DNA from 4 places in the Streptomyces sp. NRRL S-920 genome. Region 3 is predicted to be linked to each of the others. Evidence: riboswitches for the same ligand, from Rfam matches in the RefSeq annotation. Region 3 holds a riboswitch; each other region holds the start of a gene.
What was found. Region 3 has a riboswitch for cobalamin ahead of IG54_RS0129110 (cobalamin biosynthesis protein). Riboswitches for the same ligand answer to the same signal wherever they lie in the genome.
Positions count from the first base shown of each region.

Region 1: another riboswitch for cobalamin. It lies ahead of cobN (cobaltochelatase subunit CobN); the one in region 3 lies ahead of IG54_RS0129110 (cobalamin biosynthesis protein).
Region 2: another riboswitch for cobalamin. It lies ahead of IG54_RS38445 (CbtB domain-containing protein); the one in region 3 lies ahead of IG54_RS0129110 (cobalamin biosynthesis protein).
Region 4: another riboswitch for cobalamin. It lies ahead of IG54_RS0111330 (ribonucleoside-diphosphate reductase subunit alpha); the one in region 3 lies ahead of IG54_RS0129110 (cobalamin biosynthesis protein).

Region 1 covers NZ_JODF01000063.1:17,548-22,671, forward strand. Annotated here, with positions in the region: gene IG54_RS0131205 (precorrin-2 C(20)-methyltransferase) at 1-394, opposite strand, end outside; gene IG54_RS0131210 (precorrin-8X methylmutase) at 391-1,017, opposite strand; gene IG54_RS0131215 (cobalamin biosynthesis protein CobG) at 1,029-2,351, opposite strand; cobalamin riboswitch at 2,457-2,595, shown strand; gene cobN (cobaltochelatase subunit CobN) at 2,629-5,124, shown strand, end outside.
Region 2 covers NZ_JODF01000061.1:1,965-7,088, forward strand. Annotated here, with positions in the region: gene IG54_RS0130745 (hypothetical protein) at 1-346, shown strand, start outside; gene IG54_RS0130750 (class F sortase) at 363-1,028, shown strand; gene IG54_RS0130755 (CbtA family protein) at 1,009-1,791, opposite strand; gene IG54_RS38445 (CbtB domain-containing protein) at 1,815-2,036, opposite strand; cobalamin riboswitch at 2,069-2,192, opposite strand; gene IG54_RS0130765 (glycoside hydrolase family 6 protein) at 2,580-3,614, shown strand; gene IG54_RS0130770 (kelch motif-containing protein) at 3,672-5,124, opposite strand, start outside.
Region 3 covers NZ_JODF01000054.1:4,512-9,635, forward strand. Annotated here, with positions in the region: gene IG54_RS0129095 (class II aldolase/adducin family protein) at 1-202, opposite strand, end outside; gene IG54_RS0129100 (inorganic phosphate transporter) at 517-1,818, shown strand; gene IG54_RS0129105 (hypothetical protein) at 1,831-2,055, shown strand; cobalamin riboswitch at 2,212-2,349, shown strand; gene IG54_RS0129110 (cobalamin biosynthesis protein) at 2,459-3,412, shown strand; gene IG54_RS0129115 (cobyric acid synthase) at 3,409-4,917, shown strand; gene IG54_RS0129120 (putative cobaltochelatase) at 4,979-5,124, shown strand, end outside.
Region 4 covers NZ_JODF01000012.1:24,281-29,404, forward strand. Annotated here, with positions in the region: gene IG54_RS0111305 (carbon starvation CstA family protein) at 1-496, shown strand, start outside; gene IG54_RS0111310 (YbdD/YjiX family protein) at 493-690, shown strand; gene IG54_RS0111315 (DUF3311 domain-containing protein) at 812-1,066, shown strand; gene mctP (monocarboxylate uptake permease MctP) at 1,063-2,691, shown strand; gene IG54_RS0111325 (GNAT family N-acetyltransferase) at 2,783-3,283, shown strand; cobalamin riboswitch at 3,327-3,467, shown strand; gene IG54_RS0111330 (ribonucleoside-diphosphate reductase subunit alpha) at 3,595-5,124, shown strand, end outside.

The DNA of each region.
Region 1 (5,124 bases), on a different contig from region 3:
CGTAGCGGTGGGCGAGCCGCTTGTGCATGTGCTGGTAGGAGCCGTAGAAGAGCGGGTCGCCCTCGGCGAGGACGGCGACGGTGCGCCCGGCGTCGAGGTGCGCGGCGAGGCGGGCCGCGGCCTGCTCGTAGAAGTCGTCGAGGGCGCCGCGGTAGCCGCCGGGGTGGTCGGTGGTCTCCGTGGTGACGGGGTAGACCAGCGCCTCCTCGATGTGGTCGGCGCGCAGGTGCTTCTCCGCGATCCGGCGGGCGATGGAGCGGCCGTGCCGTGCCGAGTGGTACGCGACCACGTCGGCGGCGGCGATGACCTCGACGGCGCGCACGGTCATCAGGGAGGGGTCGCCGGGGCCGAGCCCGACTCCGTACAGCTTCCCTCGGGTGGTCTCGGTGTTCACTCCGCCTCGCTCGCAATCGCGTTGATCGCCGCCGCGGCCATCGCGCTGCCGCCACGACGCCCCCGTACGACCAGGTACTCCAGGCCCGAGTGGTGCTCGGCGAGGGCGTCCTTGGACTCGGCGGCGCCGACGAAACCGACCGGGATGCCGAGGACCGCCGCCGGGCGCGGGGCGCCTGCCTCGATCATCTCCAGGAGGCGGAAGAGGGCGGTGGGGGCGTTGCCGATGGCGACGACGGAGCCTTCGAGGCGGTCGCGCCACAGCTCCATGGCCGCGGCGCTGCGCGTGGTGCCGAGCTGTGCCGCGAGGTCCGGGACGGACGGGTCGGTGAGGGTGCAGATCACGTCGTTGTCGGCGGGCAGCCGCTTGCGGGTGACGCCGCTCGCGACCATGTTCGCGTCGCACAGGATCGGCGCGCCGTCGCGCAGCGCCTTGCGGGCGTCGGCCACCACGCGCGGGCTGAAGGCGAGATCGCGGACGAGGTCGACCATCCCGCAGGCGTGGATCATCCGCACCGCGACCTGGCTGACATCGGCGGGCAGACCGGCGAGGTCCGCCTCCGCGCGGATGGTGGCAAAGGACTCGCGGTAGATCGCCGCGCCGTCCTTCTCGTAGTCGAACACTGTGCTCTCGCTCATCTCGTGGCCGTTGTGGTGGTGGTTGCGGATGTCGTACGTGCCGTCGTGACCGTCTCGGTCAGGGTCCCGCCGCTCACGGGCGCCGCCGTGCCGCCGGTGTGCGCCGTCACCTCGTAGCGCCCGTCCCCGACGGCGGTGACGTCGACCCAGTCGCCGTGCGGGTGTCCGCAGCGGCGCTCGCAGCCCGACCAGTGGACGGGCAGGCCCCCGGCGCCGGGGACGGCGTCCGCGCGTACGTCGGCGAGGGACTTGGCGCAGCCGGGGCGGCCGGTGCAGGCGCCGACGCCGAGCCAGGGCGAGCCCGGGTCGGTGAGGTAGCCGGCGTCGGCCAGCGCGGCCAGGCGTGCGCGGGCCGCCGCGTCGTCCCCGAAGCCCGGGACGACCAGGCCGCGCCACGGTGTGACCCGCAGCTCGTCGGCGGGGGCCGGGAGCAGGGCGCGCCACTGGGCGGCCGTGACGCGGCCGAGGCGGGCGCCCACCGCCACCGCGCGGCCGACGACGCCGGGCAGGGGCGGGGCGGGGCTGGGCAGGTGCGGGATGGGTGCGGGCTCGGCGTCGATGCCGTCGCTGCCCGTGCTGCCCTCGGTGCCTCGCCGCAGGGCTCCGGCGAGGTCGACGGCGTGCCCCGCGGGCAGCTCCCGTACCCGCCAGGCTCCGTTGCCCGCCGCACGCGCGGCGGCGAGGAAGGCCCCGGCGGCGGCGAGTGCGGCGCGGGGGGCGGCGGCGCCGGGGACGCGCAGGGCGTGGCTCCCGACGCGTACGACCGCCGTACCGCCCGATTCTGCGATCAAGGTCACATCGCCGCCGAGCCCGGCCACGTCCCCGCGCCCGTCGTCCAGGGCGAACAGGAAGCGGCCGGAAAGCGCCGTCGTCCACTCCTCGGCGCACAGCAGTCCGTCCAGCTCACGGGCCCACAACTGCACGTCGGCGTGGCCGAGTCGGTCGAGGCCGGCCAGCGGGGACGCCACGATGTTCCGGATTCGCTCGTGGCGTTCGGAGGGCAGCAGGCCCGCGTCCGCGAGGAGCGTGGAGAGTTCCGCGCCGCAGCTCTCGCCGAGGCCGCGCAGCTCGATGTTGCCGCGCGAGGTGACGCTGAGGTTCCCGTCCGCCAGACGCTCCGCCGCGTCAACCAGGACCGACGCCTGACGTCCCGTCAAAAGGCCTGCGGGCAGGCGGAGTCGGGCCAGTGCGCCGTCGTCGGCACGGTGCAGACGGAGGGCTCCGGGGCAGGCGTCACCCCGGTCGCGTATCCGGTCACGTATGGGTGATTCGCCCTGGTTCATGGAAGTTGCTCGGCTGGGCGGCATGGCGGCGAGCATACCCAGGCGGATCCGGGCGGTCGCCTCCCGAGACGGCCCGTCCTGGCAGGTGGCCGCCCCGCGATCGGTGGGCAGGACTTACTATGCAGGCGGCGGGCCGCCAGGTTCGCCGACGCCAGCGACGGCGTGGGTCCACCAGGACCCGAGGGAGGAAGCCCGGTGCGAATCCGGCGCGGTCCCGCCACTGTGAACCCCACCGAGGTGGGGCGAGCCAGGAACTCCTGCCGTCCATACGACCACCCGGGGCGCGGACACCCCGAGGAAGGCCTGCGCACGCATGCTTCTGCTGCTGTCGACCTCCGACACCGACCTGCTCAGCGCCCGCGCGGCGGGGGGTCCGGTCGACTACCGGTTCGCCAACCCGTCCCGTCTGGACCTCGCCGAGCTGCCCTCCCTGCTGGAGGGCGCCGACCTCGTCGTCGTACGCCTCCTCGGTGGCGTACGCGCCTGGCAGGACGGCCTCGACCAGCTCACCGCCAGCGGTCTGCCGGTGGTGGTCCTCACCGGTGAACAGGCGCCCGACGCCCAGCTCATGGCGTCCTCGACCGTGCCGGTCGGCATCGCCGCCGAGGCACACGCCTACCTCGCGCACGGCGGCCCCGCGAACCTGGAGCAGCTGGCCCGCTTTCTCTCCGACACCGTGCTCCTCACCGGCCACGGCTTCGACCCGCCGGCGCCCGCGCCGTCCTGGGGCCCGCTGGAGCGCACCGCGCGCGACATCGAGGGCCCGACCGTCGCGGTGCTCTACTACCGCGCCCACCACATGAGCGGCAACACCGCGTTCATCGACGACCTGTGCGGCGCCATCGAGGACGCGGGCGCCCGCCCGATGCCGCTGTACGTGGCCTCGCTGCGGGCTCCCGAGCCCGAGCTGATCGACGCGCTGCGGCCCGCCGACGCCATCGTCACCACGGTCCTCGCCGCGGGCGGCACCAAGCCCGCCGAGGCCTCCGCGGGCGGCGACGACGAGTCGTGGGACGCGGGCGCGCTGACCGGGCTCGACGTGCCGATCCTCCAGGCGCTCTGCCTGACCGGCTCGCGTTCGGCCTGGGAGGAGAACGACGAGGGCGTCTCGCCGCTGGACGCGGCGAGCCAGATCGCGGTGCCGGAGTTCGACGGACGTCTGATCACCGTGCCGTTCTCGTTCAAGGAGATCGACGAGGACGGGCTCCCGGCCTATGTGGCGGATGCCGAGCGGGCGGCCCGGGTCTCCGGGATCGCCGTGCGCCACGCGCGCCTGCGGCACATCCCGGCCGCCGACAAGCGCCTCGCGCTGGTGCTCTCCGCCTACCCGACCAAGCACTCGCGGATCGGCAACGCGGTCGGCCTCGACACCCCCGCGTCCGCCGTGGCGCTCCTTCGCAGGCTCATCGGTGAGGGCTACGACTTCGGCCCCTCGGAGGAGATCCCGGGCCTCGTTTCCGGTGACGGCGACGAGCTGATCCGCGCGCTGATCGACGCGGGCGGCCACGACCAGGAATGGCTCACCGAGGAGCAGCTGGCCGCCAACCCCGTCCGCATCCCGGCCGCCGCCTACAAGCGGTGGTACGCGACGCTGCCGCAGGAGCTGCGGGACTCCGTCGAGGAGCACTGGGGGCCGCCCCCCGGCGAGATGTTCCTGGACCGCTCCCGCGTGGGCGACGGCGGTGACCCGGAGGGCGACATCGTGCTCGCCGCCCTGCGCCGCGGGAACCTCCTCATCCTCATCCAGCCGCCGCGCGGCTTCGGCGAGAACCCCATCGCGATCTACCACGACCCCGACCTGCCGCCCTCGCACCACTACCTGGCGGCCTACCGCTGGATCGCGGCCCCTGCCGCCGACGGCGGTTTCGGCGCGGACGCGATGGTCCACCTCGGCAAGCACGGCAACCTGGAGTGGCTGCCCGGCAAGAACGCGGGCCTCTCGGCGGCCTGCGGCCCCGACGCCGCGCTCGGCGACCTCCCGCTGATCTACCCGTTCCTGGTGAACGACCCGGGCGAGGGCACCCAGGCCAAGCGCCGCGTGCACGCCACGCTCATCGACCACCTCGTGCCGCCGATGGCCCGCGCGGACTCCTACGGCGACATCGCGCGCCTGGAGCAACTCCTCGACGAGTACGCCCAGATCAGCTCCATGGACCCGGCGAAGCTGCCCGCGATCCGCGCACAGATCTGGACGCTCATCCAGGCCGCGAAGCTCGACCACGACCTCGGCCTTGAGGACCGCCCGGACGACGACGGCTTCGACGACTTCCTGCTCCACGTCGACGGCTGGCTCTGCGAGATCAAGGACATGCAGATCCGCGACGGCCTGCACGTGCTCGGCACCGCCCCGGCGGGCGCCGACCGCGTCAACCTCGTCCTCGCGATCCTGCGCGCCCGCCAGATCTGGGGCGGCACGACCGCGCTGCCGGGCCTGCGCGAGGCCCTCGGCCTCGACGAGTCCGCGGCGACGCGCGTGAGCGCCGACGAGGCCGAGGAGAAGGCCCGCGCGCTGGTCCAGGCGATGGACGACGCGGACTGGGACCTCGCGGCCGTCCCCCGCGACCAGGGCGAACAGGTCGCCGCCATCCTGGAGTTCGCGGCCCGCGAGGTCGTCCCGCGCCTCGCCGCCACCACCGCCGAACTCGACCACGCGGTGCACGCCCTGAACGGCGGCTTCGTCCCGGCGGGCCCCTCGGGCTCCCCGCTGCGCGGCCTGGTCAACGTCCTGCCGACCGGCCGCAACTTCTACTCCGTCGACCCCAAGGCCGTCCCCTCCCGCCTCGCCTGGGAGACCGGCGAGGCACTCGCC
Region 2 (5,124 bases), on a different contig from region 3:
CTTCGAGGGGGACGCCCAGCTCACCGCGGGTGGCGGCGGCAAGGACGCGCTGCACGGCAAGGCCAAGATCCGTGGCGGGGTCTCCGGGTCGTACGACGTCACCGTGGTCTGCGACGGCCACCCCCACCAGCGCGCCGGCACGGTCCGCGTGGTCCAGCGCAACCCGGAGCCGGTCGCACCGGTACGGGCAGGAGGCGGCGGCACCGCGCAGTTCACCTCGGTCGCGTCCGCGGGTGCCGACGAGGCGGGCCCCGGCACCCGGCACGCCGTGACCGGCCTGGTCCTCGCCGGGGTCGCGGCGGTCGCCGTCGCGGTCCGCAGCGTCCGCCGGCGCCGCTCCGAGTGACGGGCGCGGCGAGACGGTGTCCGACGGCGCACGCCCGACCGGGTCAGGGCGTCTGCTGACCGGCATCGCCTGGGTGGCCCTCCTGACGGGTCTCGGGCTGTGGGGCACCGAGACCGCGGAGCTGCGCGGCGGCATATCCGCGCCCGCGACCGGCGACGCGGCGGCGGTCGGCCGCCACCCCGGCGTCGAACTGCCGCCCGCGCACGAGCCGTTGCCCGCCGCGCGACCGCACCGCGTCGACGTGCCGTCCCTGGAGGTCAGGGCCCCCGTGGCGGCCCGCGGCCTGGACGCCGGGGGCGCGATCGACCCACCGCCGTACGCGCAGCCGGACACCGTCGGCTGGTACGGCGGCGGCACCCGCCCCGGAGCCCCGGGCGCGGCCCTCTTCGTCGGCCACGTCGACACGGAGACGAAACCCGCGGTCTTCTACGACCTCAGCGCGATGCGCCCCGGCGAGCGGATCGACGTGAGCCGCGACGACGGCACGGTCGCGCAGTTCACGGTCGACGACGTCCAGGTCGTCACCCGCGACCGCTTCGACGCGAAGAAGGCGTACGGCCCCCACGAGGAGGGCCGCGCCGAACTGCGCCTCATCACCTGCGGCGGCACCTTCGACAGGGCCGCCCGCGCCTACACGGCCAACGTGATCGTCTCGGCGTACCTCACGGGAGTGCGGCGGTAGAGGCCGGCGCCGTGGTGCGGGCCTCGGCCCTCGGGCCGAGCGCGGCGCGCAGGCCCAGCGCGCCGAAGACCGCCGCGAACACCGCCCACAGCAGCGCGTGCGAACCGAGCGACAGCATGCGGAAGTTCCACAGCAGCGTCGCGTCCACCGGGACCGGGTCCGGGTTGTCGGGGAGCAGGAACAGTGCCGCGAGGACGACGACCGCGGTGAGGGCCACCGCGAGGTGCCGCACCGGTTCGGGGCGCGCGGCCAGACGCACGTACACCTGGCGTACGAGGAACATGCCGAGGACGCCGATGACGACGGCGGCGAGCCACAGCGCCTGGCGGTCGCCGACGGTGCCCGCGTCGCCGACGCCCGGCGGGTTCGCCGGATAGCGCAGGCCGGGCAGGAGGGAGACGGCGAGGAAGGCCGCGGCGGAGAAGGCCAGCGCGCGCGGCCACGGCGTCGCCCGCGGATCGCGGCGGTGCACCGCCGCGTACGCGACGGCGAACAGGACGCCGAGGGCGAGCCCCGCGACGACCGCGGCCACCACCAGGCCGCTGTGCTGCGTGGAGCGGCTGAACAGCTCCTCGTGGTGCTGGGCGGCCAGCGGCGCGCCGTGCGCGTGCTCCTCGGCGGCCGAGCGCTTCTCCTCGGCGCGGATCGCGCGGTCCATCAGGGGCTCGGCGAGCAGCAGGGAGAAGAGGCCGGCCGCGAGGCCCGCCGCTCCTCCCGCCACCAGACCGCGTCCGAGCAGGGGGAGTACGGGGGATGAGTGCATGGTGCTGATGTCCGTCCGCCCGGTCAGTGGCACGGGGCGCCGAAGAGGTGCCGGCCGTCGTGTGCGAACTCGTGGAGGTAGTCGCCGGTGGCCGAGATCAGCGTGCCGTTGTCGAGGAACACGGCGTACAGCGCGACGAGCGCGAGGATCGCGGCGGCGGACGCGATCAGCCAGTCGCGGGTCTGGGTCACGGCGGCCTGGCTCGCCGTGGTGTCGGTGTGCGGAGCTGCGGAGTGCAGGGACATACCGGTGGGCCTCCTTCTGGGGTTTCCACGCCCCATGGCAGGAGGACGACGGTTCAGTTCCTGACTTCCGCGCACGCCGGTCGCGTACGGGTCACAGTGGCGGGACCGCCCCGGATTCGCACCGGGTTCCTGTCAACCGTCGCCTCGATGTATGGACTTGTCGTCCCGGAGAGTCCCAGCACGTCAGGGGGGCTGTCAACACCCCTCGGCGGCCCCACGGTACGGGCCCGGCCCGCTGCGTCCCACTCGGTGGCCCGGCTCGGCGCATCCGGCCCGGTCGGCGGCCCGCTCCCCCCGAAGCCGCCGATCGGGCCGGTTCCTCGACCGCGTGCGCACGAGCTGCGGGAGGAACCCGGCGCCGACGCGGGAGGTTCACAGGCCATCCCGCGCGTAGGGGGAATGGCTGCGAAGGCCGGGGGCTTGGGCCGTACAACAGACTCTAGGACGAATGAGCGTCCCCAGGAAGACGTGGTCCGGCCTCGCCGAAACGTCCTGGGCGTATGTCAGGATTGATATCCGGACAGTGCACCCAAGGGGGAGTGGATGTACCGCAAAGGCACCGGCCGCGGGCATGGTTTCGCGGTCAGGGGGGCGAGGACGGGAGTGGCGCTCGCGGGGGCCGCGCTGCTCCTTTCCGGGTGCTCCTCCTCCGGTGGTGACACGGAGGACGGCGCATCGGGTCAGCCGGTGAAGCAGCAGCCCAAGGACCGGAACCCGTACTGGGTCAACCCGGAGGGGAACGCGGCCAAACAGGTCGCCGCCTATGAGAAGGACGGCAGGAAGGACGACGCCGAGCTGATCCGGAAGATCGCGGAGCAGCCGGTCCCCGAGTGGATCGTCCCGGAGAACGCGGAGGACCAGGCGCGCGGTTTCACCCAGGCCGCGCAGAAGGCCGACCGTGACGCCCTGTTGGTCCTCTACAACATCCCGCACCGCGACTGCGGCCAGTACTCGGGCGGCGGCGCGGCCGACGGCAACGCGTACCGGGCGTTCGTCGACCAGGTCGCCAAGGGCATCGGCGACCGCCGCACCACGGTGATCCTGGAGCCGGACGCGGTGCTCCACATGGTGGACAACTGCACGCCCGAACAGTTCCACGAGGAGCGGTACGACCTGCTCAAGGGCGCCATCGAGAAGCTCAAGTCCCTGAAGAACACCAAGGTGTACCTGGACGCGGGCAACGCGGGCTGGCAGAACCCCGACTCGCTCTGGGAGCCCCTGAAGCGCTCCGGCGTCGAGCAGGCCGACGGCTTCTCGGTGAACGTCTCGAACTTCCAGACCACCGAGGCCAGTACGGAGTTCGGCAAGAAGCTCTCGGCGAAGATCGGCAACAAGCCGTTCGTCATCGACACCGGGCGCAACGGCAACGGCGCGTACACCAAGGGCAAGGACCCCTGGTGCAACCCGCCGGGCCGGGCGCTCGGCGAGACGCCCACGACCAGGACGGACGATCCGCTGGTCGACGCGTATCTCTGGGTCAAGCGCCCGGGCGAGTCCGACGGCACGTGCCGGGGCGGCCCGAAGGCCGGCGAGTGGTGGCCCGAGTACGCGTTGGGCCTCGCCAAGAACGCGGGCTAGCCGGACGAGCCGGGGACGCCCCTTACGGGGCTGTCCCTACGGCTTACGGGGCTGTCCTTACGGCACGTGGACCCAGCGGGCCTCGCTGGGGGTGCCCTGGTCGTCCGTGACGAAGAGCATGTACCACCCCGACTCGACCAGGCTCCGGTTCTTCGGGACCGTCACGGTGACGGAACCCTTCTCCTTCTTCAGGTCGAGCGCGATCGACGTCTGGTCGATGTCCGTGACGTGCGTGGACGCGCTCGGCCGGATGAGGCGGGCCGCCTTGATGGCCGAGGAGTGCTTGGTCGGGAAGGTCCCCGACTCGCCCCGCTCGATGGTCTTCGGGCCCTTGCCGAGCGCCGGCCGCGAGCCGTGGAAGAGGTACGGCGGCGTGTAGATCTCGATGCGCTGCTCGAACACGCCCGGCTTGGTGTTGGCCTTGTCGGCGTAGAGCGAGTCGGAGCCGAAGAACATCACGCGGCCGTCGGGCAGCAGGATGGACCCGGAGTGGTAGTTGCGGCCCACCTCGGGGTCGGCCACCCGCCGCATGTCGCCCGTCTTGGCGTCGTAGATCCGCGCCTGGTGGATGTTGGAGTCGCTGCGCCCGCGGTAGTCCTCGGAGCCGCCGGAGATCAGCACGGTGTCGTCCGGCAGCGTCGAGATCTGCGGATAGCGGGTGCCCTTCTCCAGCGGGGGGCCGTCGACGAACCTCGGCTCGTCCGCCTTCAGGTCGACGATGCGGGTCTTCTCGCTGGACTGCTTGGACTCGCCGACCCCGCCGCCGCCGACCACCATGTACTTCTGGTCCTGGGCGGGCGGCAGCTCGACCGTGCCGGACGTCTCCAGGAGCTTCTGGTCGCTCAGGCCCGGGATGCCCTGCCACTTGTTGGTTTTGAGATCCCAGATGCCTGGCTTGCGGCCCACGTCGTCGGGGCCGTAGCCCGCGTTCGAACCGGAGTAGAAGAGCTTGCCGTCGGCCATCTGGAAGATCGCCGGATACGTCGGGAACTGGCGGATCCCCTTCGTGTACGTCCACTTCTTCGTCTTCGGGTCGTACACCTCGTTCTTGCCCGGCACCAGCTGGCCGATCTCGTCCAGGCCCGAGGTGGAGAGGATCCTGCCGTCGGTGAGCGTGGTCAGCGTGGGGTACCAGCGCGCCTCGTTCATCGGGTCGACCTTGATGTACCGCTCGGCGACCGGGTCGAACTCGAAGCTGTCCTTGATCCCCTGGAAGTCCTTCTTGTCCAGGGCGAGCTTCTGCGCCATGCCGTAGACGTTGCGGGTGTCGGAGCCCTTCAGGCCCTGGACGCGGTAGTTGTCCTGGGTGCCCGTCTCGTACTTGGCGCCGCTCTTGGCCGCCTCCACGTAGACACGGCCGAGGCCCGCTTCAGTGCGCAGGAACCGGCCGGTCCGCTTGTCGAAGACCTTCTTCGCCTTCTCCACCAGGACGCTGTCCTGGGAGACGAACGTCTTGCCGTTCTTCTTGCCCGTGAACTTCGTGCCCGCCGGGATCGTCTTCGGCTCGTCC
Region 3 (5,124 bases):
CCCTGTCGGGGTCGTCGGGCCGCAGCCGGTCGTAGGGAACCCCGCTCGGGGTGACGAGGACCGTGTCGCCGACCCGCACCGAGACATTGCCCGAGGTGCCGACGACCAGGCCGTCCGTCACCGTCCTGCGGGCCGTCTCCACCAGCTCGCGCCATGCCCGCCCGACGGCGTCCCGCTCCGCGCCCTGCCGCTGCTCAGTCATGGGGCGATCCTGCCAGCCGGGCGCGCGGCCCCGAAGCGGCGTGACAAGGATCTCTTCCGCGACGCCGGAAACCCCCCGGGAACCCCTCTGACCGGGGCGCGAGAAGGGTGCGCGAGAGGGTGGTGGAAGGCGACACTCCGCCCGGATTCGTGGCCTGGCCGCGCCACTCCGTACGATCGTGATCAGTCACCTGATGGCAACGGAGCGGCGGCGCTCCACTTTGGGTCACCGCGCCGCCCGACCCAGTTCACTTTCCGTTCACCCAGGTTGCCTACGTTCCACATGCCACTGACGTCCAACAGAAGCCTGGGTAAATGGAACACATCACGCTTCTCCTCGGGATCGTGATCGTCACCGCTCTCGTGTTCGATTTCACGAACGGTTTCCACGACACTGCCAACGCGATGGCGACGACCATCTCGACCGGCGCTCTCAAGCCCAAGACGGCGGTGGCCATGTCCGCCGTGCTGAACCTCGTCGGAGCCTTCCTCTCCGTCGAAGTCGCCAAGACGATCTCAGGCGGGATCGTCAACGAGGACGGCCTCAAGACCGAGGTCATCTTCGCCGCGCTCGTCGGCGCGATCCTCTGGAATCTGCTGACCTGGCTGGTGGGCCTGCCCTCCAGCTCCTCCCACGCCCTCTTCGGCGGCCTCATCGGCGCCGCGGTCATGTCGATGGGCTGGTCGTCGATCAACGGCGGCACCGTCGTCACCAAGGTGCTGATCCCGGCCCTCGCCGCGCCGCTCGTGGCGGGTCTCGCCGCGACGCTGGCGACGCGACTGACGTACCGCATCGGCCGCAACACCGACACCAGGGCGACCGCCAAGGGCTACCGCGCGGGCCAGATCGCCTCCGCGGGCCTCGTCTCGCTGGCGCACGGCACGAACGACGCGCAGAAGACCATGGGCATCATCACGCTCGCGCTGGTCACCGGCGGTGTCCTGAACCCCGGCGCGAACCCCCCGATGTGGGTCATCGTCTCGGCCGGTGTGGCCATCGCCCTCGGCACCTACCTCGGCGGCTGGCGCATCATCCGCACCATGGGCAAGGGCCTCACCGACCTCCAGCCGCAGCAGGGCTTCGCCGCCCAGACCAGCGCCGCGACGGTCATCCTGGCCTCCTCGCACCTGGGCTTCTCGCTCTCCACCACGCAGTCCTGCTCCGGTGCCGTGATGGGCGCGGGCCTCGGCCGCAAGGGCGGCGTGGTCCGCTGGTCGACCGCGACCCGGATGTTCGTCGCGTGGGGTCTGACCCTGCCGGCCGCCGGTCTGGTCGGCGCGGGCGCCGAGTTCCTCACCAAGCAGGGCCCCTGGGGCATCGCGGTCACCGCGGCACTCCTGATCGCCGGCTCGGCCGTCATCTGGGCGCTCTCGCGGCGCAACTCCGTGGACCACACCAACGTCACCGACGACGAGATCCGCCACGGCCACGACACCGCGGGCGCCGAGCCCCTGGGCGTCGTGACCACCGCGATCGCCGCCGTCCAGCCGCCCCCGGCCGGCCCGCTGGCCGCCGTCGGGGCCCCCTCCGACGAACCGGTCAAGGCCACCATCGCGGCCCCGACCTCGACCACGACCGGCGCCATGGCGGACCCCGCCCGGCCCGCGACGGTGTAAGGACACATCAGCATGAACATCGACTGGGCAGCTCTCGGCTCCGTCTTCGGAGTCAGCCTCGCCGTGACGGTGGCTCTCGTGGGCCTGTTCACCCTCGGCATCATCGGTCTCTCCAAGCAGGAGACGGCGTCCGCGTCGGGCGGCGGCTCCGCGGCCATGGCGCGCACCGGCGCGTACGCCTGCTTCGCGCTGTGCGCGGCGGCCGTGGCGTACGGGATCTATCTGATCGTCGCCTGACGGCAGCGGTCCCCGGTGGGGGTGCGGGACGTGTACGCGTCCCGCACCCCCACCGTCGTATGCGGGACCTCGCTGTGAAGCACCGCTGTGAAGCACCGCTGTGGGGCTCCGCACACTCTCCCGCCGCAGGTCAACAGCGAGTTGACGGGCGTTCGCGGGGCGTGGTGGACTGCCGGGGCCAACTACGGCGGCAGAAGAGGAAGCCGGTGCGAATCCGGCGCGGTCCCGCCACTGTCACCGGGAAGCCACGACGCTCCCCGGAAGCCAGGAACTCTCGCCGCCGATCACGTCGAACCAGGGCGCGGACACCCTGAGTGAGGACATATCGCCATGCGCGGCCGCCCGTTGCCGGACCAGTTCCCGAGCGCCAGCTCCCTTCTCCGTACGACGACGGGCTGAGCCCATGAGTGCCGATCGCGACTTCGCGTACGGCGCCGCCGCCGGCCTCCTCGGCGACCTGCTGCTCGGCGATCCCCGCCGGGGCCATCCGGTCGCCGCGTTCGGTCGTACGGCGGCCGCCGTCGAGCGGGCGCTGTGGCGGGACCACCGCGGGTGGGGCGCGCTGCACGCCGTGGTCTGTGCCGGGGGCGCGGCGGGTGCCGCCACCCTCGCCGCTCGTCTTGTACGCCGTTCCCCCGCCGCGTCCGTCGCGCTGACCGCGGCCGCGACCTGGGCCGTGGTCGGCGGTACCTCGCTGGGCCGGGAGGCGCGGGCCATCGGCGGGGCGCTGGCCGCCGGTGACGTGGAGGTGGCGCGGGAGCGGCTGCCCCATCTGTGCGGGCGGGATCCGCAGGCGCTGGACTCCGACGGGATCGCGCGTGCCGTCGTCGAGTCCGTCGCCGAGAACACCTCCGACGCGGTGGTCGGCGCGCTGGTGTGGGGTGCCGTCGGCGGGGTGCCGGGGCTCGTCGCGTTCCGCGCCGTGAACACCCTCGACGCCATGGTCGGCCACAAGTCGCCCAAGTACCGCCGCTACGGCTGGGCCTCCGCCCGGCTCGACGACGTCCTCGGGTGGCCGGGGGCCCGGCTCACGGCCGCCCTGGCCGCTCTCGCGGGGGACGCGCCCGCCGGGGCCGTGCGGGCGTGGCGGGCCGATGCCGCGAAGCATCCGAGCCCCAACGCCGGGCCCGTCGAGGCGGCCTTCGCCGGGGCGCTGGGCGTACGGCTGGGCGGGACCCTGTCGTACGCGGGGCGCGTCGAGCACCGGCCCGTGCTGAACGCGGACGGCCGGGACGTCGGCGTCGAGGACATCGAGCGGGCCGTGAAGCTGTCGCGGCGGGTCGGCTGGCTGGCGCTGGGAGTCGCGGTGGCGGCCCGCCGGGCACTGCGGTCGACGAAGTCGAGGAGAGACATATGAGTGGTGGGCTGCTCGTCGCGGGGACCACCTCCGACGCGGGCAAGAGCGTCGTCACCGCCGGGATCTGCCGGTGGCTGACCCGCAAGGGCGTGTCCGTCGCGCCGTTCAAGGCACAGAACATGTCGCTCAACTCCTTCGTCACCCGCGAGGGAGCGGAGATCGGGCGGGCGCAGGCCATGCAGGCGCAGGCCGCCCGCGTCGAGCCGAGCGCGCTGATGAACCCCGTACTGCTCAAGCCGGGCAGCGACCGCTCCAGCCAGGTCGTGCTGATGGGCAAGCCGGTGGGCGAGATGAGCGCGCGCGGCTACCACGGGGGGCGGCAGGCCGCGCTGCTCGACACCGTCGTGGGATGCCTCGAGGAGTTGCGGGGCAGCTATGACGCCGTGATCTGTGAAGGGGCGGGCAGTCCCGCCGAGATCAATCTGCGGCGCACGGACATCGTGAACATGGGCATCGCGCGAGCCGCCCGCTTCCCCGTCCTGGTGGTCGGTGACATCGACCGCGGCGGGGTGTTCGCCTCCTTCTTCGGGACGACGGCGCTGCTGAGCGCGGCCGACCAGGAGCTGGTGGCGGGGTATCTCGTCAACAAGTTCCGGGGCGATGTCTCCCTCCTCGAACCCGGCCTCGACATGCTGCACGGCCTCACCGGGCGGCGCACGTTCGGTGTGCTGCCGTTCCGGCACGGGCTCGGCATCGACGAGGAGGACGGCCTGCGGGTCTCCCTGCGCGGCGCCGTACGGGAGTCCGCGGTGGCGCCCCCGGTCGGCGAGGACGTGCTGCGGGTCGCGGTGTGCGCGGTGCCGCTGATGTCCAACTTCACGGACGTGGACGCGCTGGCCGCGGAGCCGGGTGTCGTCGTGCGGTTCGTGGACCGGGCCGAGGAGCTGGTCGACGCCGACCTCGTGGTCGTACCGGGAACACGCGGCACCGTGCGGGCCCTTGAGTGGCTGCACGAGCGCGGTCTCGCGGACGCCCTCGCGCGCCGCGCCGCCGAGGGGCGGCCGGTGCTCGGGATCTGCGGCGGCTTCCAGGCCCTCGGCGAGCACATCGAGGACGAGGTCGAGTCGCGGGCGGGCTCGGTGGACGGCCTCGGGCTGCTGCCGGTGCGGGTGCGGTTCGCCCGCGAGAAGACGCTGGCGAGACCGGTGGGCGAGGCCCTCGGCGAGCCGGTCGAGGGGTACGAGATCCATCATGGCGTCGCCGACGTCACGGGTGGGGAGCCTTTCCTCGACGGCTGCCGGGTCGGCGAGGTGTGGGGCACGCACTGGCACGGGTCGCTGGAGAGCGACGCGTTCCGGCGCCGGTTCCTCACCGAGGTGGCGCGCGCGGCCGGGCGCCGCTTCGTCCCCGCCCCGGACACCTGCTTCGGCGCGCTGCGCGAGGAGCAGCTCGACCTGCTCGGTGACCTGATCGAAGAACACGCGGACACGGACGCGCTCCTTGGCCTGATCGAGAACGGCCCGCCGGCCGGGCTGCCGTTCATCGCGCCCGGAGCGCCGTCGTGAGCGCCGTACTCGCCGGCGTTCTCGTGAGCGCCGCACCGCACCACCGCTTCAAGGAGGCTCTGTGAGTACCCCGTACCCGTTCACCGCTCTCGTCGGGCAGGACGACCTGCGGCTCGCGCTCTTGCTGAACGCCGTCTCGCCCGCCGTCGGCGGCGTACTCGTACGGGGTGAGAAGGGCACCGCCAAGTCCACCGCCGTACGCGCCCT
Region 4 (5,124 bases), on a different contig from region 3:
CAACCAGCTCTTCCCGATCTTCGGCATCGCCAACCAGCTCCTCGCCGCCGTCGCCCTCACCGTCTGTACGACGCTGCTCGTGAAGTCCGGCCGCCTCAAGTGGGCCTGGATCACGGCGGTTCCGCTCGCCTGGGACGCCACGGTGACGCTCACGGCGAGCTGGCAGAAGGTGTTCTCCGGCGACCCGCGGGTCGGCTTCTTCACCCAGCGCTCGATCTACCAGGACGCCATCGACGACGGCAAGGTCCTGCCGCCCGCCAAGTCCATGGACGACATGCACACCGTGGTCACCAACTCCACGGTGGACGGCGTCCTTTCGGCGGCGCTCGCCCTGCTCATCGTCATCGTGATCGTCGACGCGGCGCGGGTCTGCTTCCGGCACATCAGCGACCCCGAGGCCTCCCGGCTGAGCGAAGTGCCGTTCGTGGAGTCGAAGTTGACGGCACCGGCGGGCCTCTTCCCGACCGCGGAGGAGAAGCGGGAGCTGACCCCGTGACGTGGGTACTGCGGGTGCTGCGGTGGATCCGCTGGTACGCGCGGGAGTTGACCGACGAGTCCGCGTACGACCGCTATGTCGCGCACGCGCGGAAGGTGCACCCAGGGGTGTCCGTCCCTTCCCGGAGGGAGTTCGAGCGAATGCGGACGGACCGCCAGGAGTCGGACCCCCGGCAGGGATTCCGCTGCTGTTGAACAGGCGCTTCGGCACATCCGGCACTCGTCCGTTATCCGGACAGGGGTTCCATAGATCAAGACTCTCGCCTAGATTTCCCGCACGTTAAGCATGGGATAAGCGAGGGAACGGAGCCGCGATATGTCAGATGCGCCTGAAGTGAACAGACCGGTGGTCACACCGGTCCGGGTGGTCATCGCGGCCTGCCTTGTCGCACCCTTCGTGGCCATGCTCTGGGTGGGTTCGTACGCGAAGGTCGAACCGGCCTTCATGGGCATACCGTTCTTCTACTGGTACCAGATGCTCTGGGTGCTGCTCTCCACCGTGCTCACGATGATCGCGTACAAGCTGTGGCAGCGTGACCAGCGCGCCCGCAAGGAAGGTGCGCGGTCATGAACGGCGGAGTCAACGGCGTCGCGCTCGCCGTCTTCATCTTCTTCTTCATCGCGGTCACCGTCATGGGCTTCCTCGCCGCCCGCTGGCGCAAGGCCGAGAACGACCAGAGCCTGGACGAATGGGGCCTCGGCGGACGGTCGTTCGGCACCTGGGTCACGTGGTTCCTGCTCGGCGGCGACCTGTACACCGCGTACACCTTCGTGGCCGTCCCCGCGGCGATCTACGCGGCGGGCGCGGCCGGGTTCTTCGCCGTGCCGTACACGATCCTCGTCTATCCGCTGATCTTCACCTTCCTGCCGCGCCTGTGGTCGGTCTCGCACAAGCACGGCTATGTGACGACCTCCGACTTCGTGCGCGGGCGCTTCGGCTCGAAGGGGCTCTCCCTGGCCGTCGCGGTCACCGGCATCCTCGCCACGATGCCCTACATCGCGCTCCAACTGGTGGGCATCCAGGCGGTCCTCGACGTCATGGGCGTCGGCGGCGGCCCGGACACCAACTGGTTCATCAAGGACCTGCCGCTTTTGATCGCGTTCGCGGTGCTCGCCGCGTACACCTACTCGTCGGGGCTGCGCGCGCCCGCGCTGATCGCGTTCGTGAAGGACGGGCTGATCTATCTCGTCATCGTCGTCGCGATCATCTACATCCCGATCAAGCTGGGCGGCTTCGACGACATCTTCGCCAAGGCCGGTGACGCCTTCGCGCAGACCAACCCCGCGACCGACAAGCCGCGCGGCGCGCTCGTGCCCGCCGAGGCCGGGCAGTGGACGTACGCGACGCTCGCGCTCGGCTCGGCCCTCGCGCTGTTCATGTACCCGCACTCGATCACGGCGACGCTCTCCTCCAAGAGCCGCGACGTGATCCGCCGCAACACCACGATCCTGCCGCTGTACTCGCTGATGCTCGGCCTGCTCGCGCTGCTCGGCTTCATGGCGATCGCGGCGGGGATCAAGGTCGACAACGGCCAGCTGGCGATCCCGCAGCTGTTCGAGAACATGTTCCCCGACTGGTTCACGGGCGTGGCCTTCGCGGCCATCGGCATCGGCGCGCTGGTCCCGGCGGCCATCATGTCGATCGCGGCCGCGAACCTCTTCACCCGCAACATCTACAAGGACTTCATCAAGCCCGACGCGACGCCCGCGCAGGAGACCAAGGTCTCCAAGCTGGTCTCGCTCATGGTGAAGGTCGGCGCGCTCGCCTTCGTCCTCACCATGGACAAAACCGTCGCGATCAACTTCCAGCTCCTGGGCGGCATCTGGATCCTCCAGACCATGCCCGCGCTGGTCGGCGGCCTGTTCACGCGCTGGTTCCACCGCTGGGCGCTGCTCGCGGGCTGGGCGGTCGGCATGGTCTACGGCACGCTGGCCGCGTACGGCGTCGCCTCGCCGACCCAGAAGCACTTCGGCGGCTCGTCCGACACGATCCCGGGCATCGGCGAGATCGGTTACATCGGCCTCACCGCGTTCGTCCTGAACGTGATCGTGACCGTGGTCCTCACCTTCGTCCTGAAGGCGCTGAAGGCCCCGGAAGGCATCGACGAGACCTCCCCCGGGGACTACACCGCCGACGCGGGCGACCCGGGCGTCGTCCAGGAACTGCCGAAGGCGACGGCGGGCGCCGGGCACTGAGTCCCGCCCCACCCCGATATCGCGACCACCACGGAGGGCCGCCGGAAAAACCGGCGGCCCTTCGCCGTCCCCGTGTTGCACACTGCGCCCCATGGACTTCACGCTCACGATCAGATCGGCGCGCCCCGAGGAGTACGAGACGCTCGGCGACCTCACCGCACAGGCCTATCTCGACGGCGGACACCTGGACTTCGGGGAGGACGACCCCTATCTCGCGGTGCTGCGCGACGTGGCGGGGCGCGCGGCGACGGCCGAGGTCCTGGTGGCCGAGGCGGGCGACGAGATACTCGGCTGCGTCACCTACGTCCCGGCCGGCGGCCCGATGGCCGACATCACTCGCGACGGCGAGGCGGAGATCCGCATGCTGGCCGTCTCCCCCGCGGCCCGCGGCCGGGGCACCGGAGAGACACTCGTACGGGAGTGCGTGCGGCGCGCCGAGGAAGCGGGCCGCACCGCGCTCGTCCTGTCCACGCAGACGTCGATGCACGCCGCCCACCGGCTGTACGAGCGCCTCGGCTTCGTCCGCACCCCGGAGCGCGACTGGCGGCCGATCGAGACGGTGCCGCTCCTGACGTACGCGTTGACACTCTAGGCCCGCCGCTCCGAACCGACACAAGATGTGGGCCCGCCTCGGGAACCCGGCACAAGATGTATGCTCGTGCTCGCTGTCGCCGCAGGGGAATCCGGTGCAAGTCCGGAACTGTCCCGCAACGGTGCATGTGTACGCGTTTGGCGTACGCGGAGTCCGAGGACCTGCCGACAGTGCGCCCGTGCCGTCCGGCCCGGGTGCCGACCGTCCGGGCCTCGTGGAGTGGGCCGGTGGACGCGGTACGCCGCCCTGTCCGGGTGCGCCCGTGTGCCCTCCCCTCCCCTGGCCCAGAGCCGAGCGAGGGAGTGCCCCACGTGACCATCGCGCCTGCCGAACCCGCGTCAGCGACCAAGCCGACCGCCGAGGGTGGCGAAGGAACCGACGGCCCAGGGGCCGCGCTGCTGCGCACCCTGACCGAACTCACCGTCGACCTTCCCGACGCCGACCCCGGCCGGGTCGCCGCCGCCGCGCTGCGCGGCCGCTCGGCCAGGGCCGACGCGTCGGAGCTGCGGGAGCTGGCGACCGAGGCGGCCGCGGGGCTCATCTCCGACGACCCGGCGTACTCCAAGCTGGCGGCCCGGCTCCTGTCGATCGGCATCCGCGAGGAGGCGGCGACGCAGGGCGTGCGCTCCTTCACCGAATCCGTGGCGGTCGGCCACCGCGAGGGCCTGATCGCCGACCGCACGGCGTCCTTCGTGACCGAGCACGCGGCCCGGCTCGACGCGCTGGTGGACGCCGCGCTCGCCGATGGCGCCGACTTCCGCTTCGAGTACTTCGGCCTGCGCACCCTGCACAGCCGCTATCTGCTGCGCCACCCGATCACCCGGCAGGTCATCGAGACCCCGCAGCACTTCATGCTGCGCGTCGCGAGCGGCCTGGCCAAGGACGACGGCGCCGCCGCCGTGGACGAGGTCGCCGCGCTGTACGGCCTGATGAGCCGCCTGGACTACCTGCCGTCCTCGCCGACGCTCTTCAACTCCGGCACCCGCCACCCGCAGATGTCCTCCTGCTACCTCCTCGACTCCCCGCTGGACGAGCTGGACTCGATCTACGACCGCTACCACCAGGTCGCGCGGCTCTCCAAGCACGCGGGCGGCATCGGACTCTCGTACTCCCGTATCCGTTCCCGGGGTTCGCTGATCCGCGGCACGAACGGGCACTCGAACGGCATCGTGCCGTTCCTCAAGACCCTCGACGCCTCGGTCGCCGCCGTGAACCAGGGCGGCCGGCGCAAGGGCGCCGCCGCGGTCTACCTGGAGACCTGGCACTCCGACATCGAGGAGTTCCTGGAGCTGCGCGACAACACCGGTGAGGAGGCGCGTCGCACGCACAATCTCAACCTCGCGCACTGGATCCCGGACGAGTTCATGCGCCGGGTCGCCGCCGACCAGGACTGGTCGCTGTTCTCCCCGGCCGACGTGCCCGAGCTGGTGGACCTGTGGGGCGAGGAGTTCGACGCCGCCTACCGCGGGGCCGAGGCCGCCGGGCTGGCGAAGAAGACGATCCCGGCCCGCGATCTGTACGGCCGCATGATGCGTACCCTCGCGCAGACCGGCAACGGCTGGATGACGTTCAAGGACGCCGCCAACCGCACCGCCAACCAGACGGCGGAGCCCGGCCACACCGTGCACTCCTCCAACCTCTGCACCGAGATCCTCGAGGTGACGGACGACGGCGAGACGGCGGTCTGCAACCTCGGCTCGGTGAACCTCGGCGCGTTCGTGGAGGACGGCGACCTCGCCTGGGACCGGCTCGACGAGACCGTCCGGACGGCCGTCACCTTCCTCGACCGTGTCGTCGACATCAACTTCTACCCGACCGAGCAGGCCGGGCGGTCCAACGCC